Regions from separate parts of the Pseudomonas sp. JDS28PS106 genome, predicted to be linked through region 3. Evidence: riboswitches for the same ligand, from Rfam matches in the RefSeq annotation. Region 3 holds a riboswitch; each other region holds the start of a gene.

Region 1 (3,270 bases), on a different contig from region 3:
AGCACGGCGACCGATACGGCGCCGGTCGACGCCCCGGCTGAAATGCCCAGCAGATAAGGATCGGCCAGCGGATTGCGCAGCAGCGATTGCAGCACCACGCCGGAAATCGCCAGCCCCGCGCCGCAGGCGGCAGCGACTATGGCGCGGGTCAGGCGATAGTTCCAGATGATGCCCTCGTCTATGGGGTCGAGCACGTAGCCCGCGCCCCACAGCTTGTTGGCCAGGGTCTGAAGGATCGCCTCAGGGCCGATCGCCGTCTCGCCGATGGCCGTGCCGGCCAGCACGGCCGCCAGTAGCAGTGCCGTTACCCAGAATGCATGGCCTAGCGCTGCGGAAAATTTCATGGTGCCTTGCTGAACCGGTCGGCCGCGGCAGCGAGTTCTTCGATGCCGGTGAACAGGCGCAGGCTGGCTTGCATGCCATCAGCGTCGATGATCACGATACGGTCGTTCTTCACCGCGTCCATGTTGCGGGTAACCGGGTCAGCCTTGAGAAACTCCAGCTTCTTGCGATAGTCGTCGGCCGGAAAGCGGCGGCGGTCCATACGCGCGATCACCAGAATGCTCGGGTTGGCCTTGGCGATGGTTTCCCAGCCCACGGTCGGCCACTCTTCATCGGACTCGACGATGTTGCGCATGCCAAGGCTCTTGAGCATGAAGTCCGGGATGCCCTTGCGACCGGCGACGTAGGGGTCGATGTCCAGATCGGCGCTGGAGAACCAGAACACCGCCGACACGTCCTTGTCATGGTTGCGCTGGACGTTGGCCAGGGCGTTTTTCAGACGCTCTTGCAACTGCGCCACCAGCGCCTGGCCGCGCTCCTGGACGTCGAAGATCTGCGCCAGTTGCTCGATGCTGGTGTAGATCGACTCAATGCGAAACGGCTCCAGGCGCGTGCCATCCGCGCCGACCAGATTGTCCTTGCCTTCGCAGTCGGACGGCATGATGTAAGTGGGAATCTTCAGGTCATGGAATTGCTCGCGGGTGCCGACCACGCCCTGGGGGCCGACCATCCATTCCAGCTGCACCGCGACCAGACCGGGGCGCTTGCCGATGACCGACTCGAAGCTGGGGTCGTTGTCGGCCAGACGTTCCACTTTGTCGTTCTGCGCCTTGAAGCGCGGCAGCACGTCATTGAACCAGAGTGAGGTTCCGACCAGCCGGTCGCCCAGGCCCAGTTCGTAGAGCATTTCCGTGCCAGCCTGACCGATGGTGACCGCGCGCTGAGGCGCCCGCTCGAACGTCAGCGGCATGCCGCAGTTCTGCAGTGTCAGGGGGTAATGAGTGGGTGCGGCGGCCACGAGCGACGAAAAACCGGTGGCGCCGATGAGCGCTGCGATCAGGACGGCGAAGCGGGGCAGGGACATGAATGCGATCTCCTATCGTACGTGTGCAGGACGCAAGGTACATGCAGGAAACACATCCCAGGCCAGTGCCGTGCAGGCAAGGCAAGACGAAGCGCAGAAAGAGCGCGCGGAGATGTCCTTCCCGGACACCCCGCCGGTCAGTGTTTGCAGCAGGTCGGCAGGTCTCCTGACTGGCACGTCATCGCCCGGTTCCGGCCTTCCCGGGTCGCCCCAGTGGCTTGCAGATGCTTCGGAACAGGCTCGGTGCCTACAGTTGCGGGGGCAGTTTCGTTTGCGCCTCGGCTGAGCGAAGCGCGCGAATTCCCTGTTAGTTCCTCTCGGAAACCGACGGGGCGCGATGGTAAACGATCAGCCTTGACCTGGCTAATGCTTTGCGCCGGAGACTGCCGATGCCGCGCCCGACGTGCTATTTATGGTGGGCCTATCAACCGATCGAGCAGGTGAAATCCGTGGAAGCACTACGAGAAGCCTTCGCCCAGGCCGTCCGCGAAGACGTGAAGAAGTGTCACGAGGCCGGCTACCATTTTCCCCGGTGGGAGAAAATGGTCGATGAGCAGCACCCGGTGGACGTTGCCATTCATTTCATCGTCTCCGGCCAGTTCCAGGACGGATTCAAACGTCTGGTTCGCGAAGGGCGGGAAGACCTGACGATGGAATCGCTGATGTTGCAACCAAGGTTTGCACCTCTGTTCACCAAAGATCTGCTGGACGTCGCCTTGTGGCGCCTGCGCACCGTGGCCTGGGAAGGCTGAGCGCCGACAGGCCTTATCGCCAGCAAGCTGGCTCCTACCCGGTCCCGTAGGAGCCAGCTTGCTGGCGATGTGCCCGCTGCGAATCCGGCAACTCCACCGTCCTGTCGAACAACCGGCCCACGTTCGGCTGGTGGCTGATGCCAACGACCAGCGTGCCGGGCAGCGCGCGTCGCAGTTTGCCCAGCAACTCGCAGGCGCTGGCGTCATCGAGCTGGTTGGTCGCTTCGTCCAGATAAAGCGTCTGCGGCGCATACAGAAGTGCGCGAGCAAGTCCGAGCCGTTGCTGCTCGCCACCGGACAGCTGACGTGGCCACTCGCATTGCTCATCCAGTCGCTCCGCCAGCTGCGCCAGCCCGACCTCGCGCAGGACTTCCACCAGCCGCGTATCCGGCGGACATTGCGCCGCCGGGTACGCCAGCAATTCGCGCAACGGCAAAGTCGGCAGGTACGGTTGCTGAGGAATCAGCAGGCTAGGCCCTTCACGCAGCGTCCAGTGACCCCGGTAGTACGGCCAGAGCCCGTGCAGGGTGCGCAACAGCGTAGACTTGCCCAGCCCGCTGCGCCCGGCAATTTGCAGCCATTCGCCCGCGTGGCCGGCAAGGTTCAGGTCGTCGAGCAGCACGCTGCCGTCAGGCTGGTGGATCTGTAAATGCTCGACCCGCAAAACCTGCGCCCGGTCAATCGGCCGTACCTGGGCCCTGGTGGCCTCGATGGCCTGATGGAACTGGCCAACCCGCTCTACCGTCGCACTCCATGCGGCCAGGCGAGGGTACATTTCGATGAACCAGCTCAGCGAGCCTTGCACGGCCGTGAAGGCGCTGCGGATCTGCATCAGCCCGCCCAGGGTGATGGTCTTGGCGAGAAAGGCAGGCAGGGCGGCGAACACCGGAATGATCCGGCTTACCCGGTCATAGCTGACCGTGAAGAATTGCAGCTTGCGCATGCGTTCCATCAGTTGCCACCAATTGCCGGCGATGCGCTCGAAACGCTCGGCCAGTTGACGCTTCTCTACCGCCTCGCCTCGATAGAGCGCGATCTGCTCGGCGTGGTCGCGCTTGCGCAGCAGGCTGGCGCGAAAGTCCGCTTCGAAGCGCTGCTGCTGGTAATCCAGTGGCTGCAACGGGCGGCCCAGAAAGTGGGTGAAGGCCGTGC
Region 2 (3,270 bases), on a different contig from region 3:
GCACCTGCATCGGATTGGCCAGACGCAGGCTGGGGTACTCGTCCGGCAGCTGCTGCGCGGCCTGCGCCAGCAGCGCCAGACTCGAATCGCCGCTACAGAGAATCACCAGCTCGGCCGGCGTCTGACCAAGGTCGGCAATACTGTCGTCCGGGACGAATCCGCCGGGCTGGGTTCTCAGCAGGTGCATGGATCAACCGGCGAGCGCAGCGAGCGCAGCGGTGAGTTGCGCTTCCAAGGCCGGCGCATCCAGGGCCTGGCCGATCAGCACCAACCGGGTCAGACGCGCTTCGTCCGCGCCCCACTTGCGGTCGAAGTGCTTGTCGAACCGCGTGCCGACGCCCTGGATCAACAGACGCATGGGTTTGCCCGGAATCGCCGCGAAGCCCTTGACCCGCAGAATGCCGTGCTGCACCACCAGCGCGGTCAGCGCATCGAGCAGCACGCTCTCGTCGGCTTCGGGCAGCTCGATGGAGATCGAGTCGAAGGCATCATGGTCGTGGTCGTCATGATCTTCGTCGTCGTGGTGATCGTGGTGAGTCTTGCGGCCATCGATATGCAGCTCGGATTCGGCGTTGACGCCCAGCAGGACGCTCAGTGGCAGGCGGCCGTTGCTGGCCTCCACTACCTTGACCGCCGGCGACAGCTCTTCGGCGATTTCAGCCCGCACCGCAGCTAGCCCTTCGGCGTCGATCTGGTCAACCTTGTTGAGAATGACCAGATCGGCGCTTGCCAGTTGGTCGGCGAACAGCTCGTGCAGCGGCGACTCGTGGTCCAGGTTCGGATCCAGCTTGCGCTGGGCGTCCACCTGTTCGGGATAAGCAGCGAAGGTGCCGGCCCGTACCGCCGGACTGTCGACCACGGTAATCACCGCGTCGACCGTGCAGGCATTGCGGATCTCCGGCCACTGGAACGCCTGCACCAGCGGCTTGGGCAGGGCCAGGCCGCTGGTTTCGATCAGGATGTGATCCAGATCGCCACGGCGTGCCACCAGCTCGCGCATCACCGGGAAGAACTCTTCCTGCACGGTGCAGCACAGGCAACCGTTGGCCAGCTCATACACCCGGCCGTTGGCCTCCTCCTCGGTGCAGCCGATGCTGCACTGCTTGAGAATTTCGCCGTCGATGCCCAGCTCGCCGAATTCATTGACGATGACCGCGATACGGCGGCCTTGCGCGTTGTCCAGCATATGGCGCAACAGCGTGGTCTTGCCCGAGCCGAGGAAGCCGGTGACGATGGTGACGGGAAGCTTGGCCAGTGTTTTCATCAGATGCCCTTTGGCGCGGCGGGCAGACAGGACGACAGCCGGGCACGGCGCCCAAGGCTCGATTCGCCACCGGATCACCCCGCCCGGTTGTAGTGAGAATTCGCGGGCACAAGCCCGGTTCGAGGCAGGTCTCCTGGCTTCCGGTGGCGCGACGCGGCAGTAGAGGCCGCGTGACGCGTGTCGCCCGCGCCTTCCCGCGTGTGCAGTGGCTGTGCGAACGACCTGACCGATTACAGTTGCGGGGGCAGCTGCGGCCTATACCGCATTCCCGTCTTAGCTCCAGCCTTCAGCTGGAGAACCTCGAACCCGCAAGGCTACGCAGTGCCTGCGGGCAGGTCAATCGTTCAGATTGACGATGCCCGCCCTGCCGTGATTTGCTGCGGCGCATTTGCCGGCCGCAGGCAGCCATGATCGACAATTTTCCAACATCCGGAAGCGCCACTCACCGCCCGCTGCGCGCCAAGGTTCTGGTCGTCGGACTTGGCTGCCGGCAGGACTGCGAGGCCGCTCATCTTCGCGAACTGATCGACGGCGCGCTGGCCGAGCACGGTCTGGACATCCAGCGCATCGACGCGCTCGCCAGCACTACGGCCAAGGCGGAAGAGCCCGGCCTGCTGGAGCTGGCCCGGCAGCTCGGTTTGCCGCTTGTGCTGATGCCACCCGCGCAGCTGGCACCCTTCGATGCGCAACTCACCCATCGCTCGGCGCTGGCGTTCGCTCGCACCGGCTGCCATGGCGTCGCCGAAGGCGCTGCATTGGCGGCAGCCAGTCAGCTGGCCGGCGGTGGGGCGCGCCTGCTGATTCCGCGGCGCAAATCCCGTCTGGCGACATTTGCCTTGGCGTTGGCAGGTCCGGGTAACGGATAATCACTCGTCACCTTTCTGTCTGGAGAACCCATTGACCGTCTATTTTATCGGTGCCGGCCCCGGCGACCCGGAGCTGATCACCGTCAAGGGCCAGCGTCTGATCCGCAGCTGCCCGGTCATCATTTACGCCGGCTCGCTGGTGCCGTTGGCGGTGCTCGAAGGCCATACCGCCGATGAAATCACCAACAGCGCCGAACTGCATCTGGAGCAGATCGTGGCGCTGATGAAACTTGCTCATGAACGCGGCCAGGACGTCGCGCGCGTTCACTCCGGCGATCCGAGCCTCTACGGCGCCATCGGCGAGCAGATCCGCCATCTGCGCCGGCTGGGCATTCCCTTCGAGATTGTCCCAGGCGTAACGGCGACCGCCGCGTGCGCCGCGCTACTGGGCACCGAACTGACGCTGCCTGACCTGTCCCAGAGCGTGATCCTGACCCGATACGCGGACAAGACGTCGATGCCCGAAGGGGAAAAGCTCGGGGACCTGGCCCGCCATCAAGCGACCATGGCAATTCATCTCGGCGTCAATCACCTGGAAAAGATCGTCGCCGAACTGACGCCGCACTATGGCGTGGAATGTCCGATCGCCGTCATTCACAGGGCCAGCTGGCCGGATCAGGATTGGGTGCAGGGTACGCTGGCCGATATCGCCGCGAAGGTGAAGGCAAAGGATTTTCGGCGTACGGCGTTGATTCTGGTGGGAAAGGTGCTGGGGGATGACCCGTTCAGCGAGTCATCGCTGTATCGCGCCGGGCATGCGCATTTGTATCGACCGTAAATAAGCTATCGCCAGCAAGCTGGCTCCTACAACGGAACTGTAGGAACCAGCGGGCGGCGATCCGCATTGCTGGCGATCAACTGATCAGTAATACGCGTTTTCTTTCTGGGTATGATCGGTCACGTCGCGCACGCCGGACAGCTCAGGAATGCGTTCGAGCAAGGTGCGCTCGATACCGTCCTTGAGGGTGACGTCAGCCTGACCGCAGCCCTGGCAACCGCCGCCGAATTGCAGCACGGCGATGTTCTGCTCGCCCTCTTCGACCACGTCGATCAAGGTGACCTGCCCGCCATGGCTGGCCAGACCGGGGTTGATCTCGGTCTGCAGGTAGTAATTGATGCGCTCGTTGATCGGGCTGTCGG
Region 3 (3,270 bases):
TATGCTGGGACTGCTATTCAAGGCAAGTAAGCGGGAGAAGGAAATTCTCGACTCGTTGCGTGAGCTACGCACACTGCGTGTCAGTGATCGTGGCGGGATGTCGATCGACTCTCAGGAAATCCTGATGAGTGAGCGTTTTATCGAAGCGAGCAAGAAGGCCAAGAAAATTGTGGCAAATGGCTGATGGGGCTCCTTCTCATCCTGCCGATTCTGGTTAGCGGCTATCTGTATTGCAATGGAAGCATCTACCGCCAGGCGACCATGAGCCGCTACGATGGGCAGCTGCTGTACATGCTCATCGCTAAAACGGGCGTTCTGATCTTTGCAGTGGCCTGCGCCATGAGCTTCGGCCTGATGGTTGCGAGCAAGCACGGCATTTTTGTTTCTCTTCTTGCTGAATTCGCTCCCTACGGCGACTACATCGAATACGTCAAAGATTTTCTCACCCATCACGAAATCACCACTGCAGAAAAGGCGTCTGTGTGGGCGTTTCTGGCGCAGGCATCAGTCCTGTCATTTGTTCTGGCGTGGTCCTTGCCCCGTATCTTCACCGGTTTGCTGATGCTGCGCCATCAAGCCTCGGCGGCTTCCATCAAAGGTTTGATCCTTGCTTCCAAAGTGCCCACCCGTCCGTTGACGAGGCAGCTTATGGAGTCAATGCGGGACAAGAACAACCAGTACATGTTCTCCATGGAAGATCGCAAGGGGTATGTCGGGCGGGTATCCGACATCGGTGATCTGCATGAGGCCGGTGGTATGGACGAGGACTTTCAGATCGTCCCTACCATGAGCGGTTACAGAGACAAGGATACTTTGAAGGTTACCTACACCACGGATTACTCCGCTGTAGTTGAAGAAATGTTGCTCAAGGGACGGAACGTCGGATTCACAATCGTTCTCTCGCAGAAAAACATCGTGTCGATGAGCCGGTTCGAAGACGAGATCTGGAGCAATTTCAAGGCGCGTCAGGAACGCGCCGACGAACCAACCGATAGGTTTTCATGATCGTCCAGCCCAGTCTGCCGACAGGCTCTGAGGGTTGATTGGCTGGACGTGTTCATTGACGCTCCCGGTGCAACCCTCTACCCTTCGCGGTTTGTTTCAGGTGCTCCGCAATCGCCGATTGGCGGAGTGAAACAGGGAAGCCGGTCAGTATCGACAGATTCGATCCCGGCGCTGCCCCCGCAACGGTAGATGAGTCAAGGCTGCGCACAAGGCCACTGTGTCTGACACGGGAAGGCGCGCGGTCGGGAATGCCCGCTCATGAGCCCGGAGACCGGCCTGATCCAGTCCAACAGCACCACGGAGGGTGGTGCTCTGCGCAGGGTATTGCTCTCTGCTGTTCAGTGCTGTCCTTCCGTCTGCTTTCGCGTGTCCTCGAGCGGAGAGCTGAGATGAACGAATCCCCCGAACGCGACGAACGCCATCTGGCGCGCATGCAGCGCAAGAAAGCCGTAATGGATGAGCGTATCGCCAATTCCCCCGACGAATGCGGCCTGTTGCTGATCCTGACCGGCAACGGCAAGGGCAAGAGCAGCTCGGCGTTCGGCATGCTCGCCCGCGCCATGGGCCATGGCATGCAGTGCGGTGTGGTGCAGTTCATCAAAGGGCGCAACAGCACCGGCGAGGAATTGTTCTTCCGCCGCTTTCCCGAGCAGGTGCGCTACCACGTGATGGGCGAGGGCTTTACCTGGGAAACCCAGGATCGCCAACGCGATATCGCGGCTGCCGAGGCGGCTTGGGCGGTGTCCTGCGAGATGCTGCGCGACCCGAATGTCGGTCTGGTGATCCTCGACGAACTGAACATTGCCTTGAAGCATGGCTATCTCGACCTCGATCAGGTCATGGCTGACCTGCAGGCGCGTCCGCCCATGCAGCACGTGGTGGTGACCGGTCGCGGCGCCAAGCCGGAGCTGATCGAGCTGGCTGACACGGTTTCCGACATTGGCGTGGTCAAGCACGCGTTCCAGGCCGGCATTCGTGCCCAGAAAGGCATCGAGTTGTGAGTGACCTTCATGAGTGAGCCGCGCCAATGTCCGGCGGTGCTGATCGCCGCGCCTGCCTCGGGGCAGGGCAAGACCACCGTCACTGCGGCGCTGGCCCGCTTGCATCGCAACCAGGGCCGCAAGGTTCGCGTCTTCAAGTGCGGCCCGGATTTCCTCGATCCGATGATTCTCGAACGCGCCAGTGGAGCGCCGGTGTACCAGCTCGACCTCTGGATGGTCGGCGCCCAGGAAAGCCGTCGCCTGTTGTGGGAAGCGGCCGGCGAGGCTGATCTGATTCTGATCGAAGGGGTCATGGGGCTGTTCGACGGCACGCCGTCCAGCGCCGATCTGGCGCGGCATTTCGGTGTTCCTGTATTGGGCGTGATCGACGGCAAGGCGATGGCCCAGACCTTCGGCGCACTGGCGCTGGGGCTGGCGCGTTATCAACCGGACCTGCCGTTCGCCGGGGTGCTGGCCAACCGCGTCGGCACGGTGCGCCACGCCCAACTGCTGGAAGGCAGCCTGACCGAAGGTTTGCGCTGGTACGGCGCGCTGTCACGTGAGACAGATATCGAGCTGCCGAGCCGCCATCTCGGTCTGGTGCAGGCGAGCGAACTGACCGATCTCGACTTGCGGCTTGATGCCGCTGCGGCCGCGCTGGCGGAGACCTGTGAAGTGGCGCTGCCTCCAGCCGTCACCTTCGCTGCGCCTGACGCATCGTCCGTCGAGTCATTGCTGGCCGGGGTACGCATTGCGGTTGCCCATGACGAAGCCTTCGCCTTCACTTACGGCGCCAGCCTCGATCTGTTGCGCGCCATGGGCGCCGAGCTGTGTTTCTTCTCGCCGATCCGTGACGAGGCCTTGCCGCCGGCCGACAGCCTGTATCTGCCCGGTGGCTATCCCGAGCTGCACCATCGCGCGCTGGCGGAAAACAGTTCCATGCTGCTCGCGATCCGCGAGCACCACCGGGCCGGCAAGCCGATACTCGCCGAATGCGGCGGGATGCTGTATCTGCTCGACGCCCTCACCGATGTGGAAGGCGAGCGCGCCGAACTGGTCGGTTTGCTGCGCGGTGAAGCAGTGATGCAGAAACGCCTGGCGGCGCTGGCCTTGCAAGCCGTCGAACTGCCCGAAGGTCTGCTGCGCGGGCACACCTATCATCATTCGCTGACCAGCACCGAAATCCAGCCGATCGCCAGGGGCGTGAGCCCCAATGGCGGGCGCGGCGCTGAAGCGGTTTATCGTGACGGGCGGCTGACCGCTTCCTACGTGCACTTTTATTTTC

Evidence for each region. A riboswitch is a leader RNA that binds a small molecule or an ion and turns the genes downstream of it on or off. The one in region 3 is predicted to bind cobalamin.
Region 1: linked by a shared signal. The riboswitch ahead of TRP66_RS02170 (ABC transporter substrate-binding protein) and the one ahead of cobO (cob(I)yrinic acid a,c-diamide adenosyltransferase) in region 3 are both predicted to bind cobalamin.
Region 2: linked by a shared signal. The riboswitch ahead of cobW (cobalamin biosynthesis protein CobW) and the one ahead of cobO (cob(I)yrinic acid a,c-diamide adenosyltransferase) in region 3 are both predicted to bind cobalamin.

The regions. Positions count from the first base shown of each region.
Region 1 covers NZ_JBAJGT010000001.1:508,088-511,357, reverse strand. The annotation lists gene TRP66_RS02175 (FecCD family ABC transporter permease) at 1-344, opposite strand, end outside; gene TRP66_RS02170 (ABC transporter substrate-binding protein) at 341-1,366, opposite strand; cobalamin riboswitch at 1,506-1,710, opposite strand; gene TRP66_RS02165 (hypothetical protein) at 1,816-2,118, shown strand; gene TRP66_RS02160 (ABC transporter ATP-binding protein/permease) at 2,153-3,270, opposite strand, start outside.
Region 2 covers NZ_JBAJGT010000002.1:39,455-42,724, forward strand. The annotation lists gene cobN (cobaltochelatase subunit CobN) at 1-187, opposite strand, end outside; gene cobW (cobalamin biosynthesis protein CobW) at 191-1,264, opposite strand; cobalamin riboswitch at 1,371-1,582, opposite strand; gene TRP66_RS03355 (cobalamin biosynthesis protein) at 1,672-2,130, shown strand; gene cobM (precorrin-4 C(11)-methyltransferase) at 2,162-2,908, shown strand; gene nfuA (Fe-S biogenesis protein NfuA) at 2,993-3,270, opposite strand, start outside.
Region 3 covers NZ_JBAJGT010000003.1:223,366-226,635, reverse strand. The annotation lists gene TRP66_RS06330 (hypothetical protein) at 2-184, shown strand; gene TRP66_RS06325 (hypothetical protein) at 184-1,005, shown strand; cobalamin riboswitch at 1,087-1,299, shown strand; gene cobO (cob(I)yrinic acid a,c-diamide adenosyltransferase) at 1,395-2,006, shown strand; gene TRP66_RS06315 (cobyrinate a,c-diamide synthase) at 2,016-3,270, shown strand, end outside.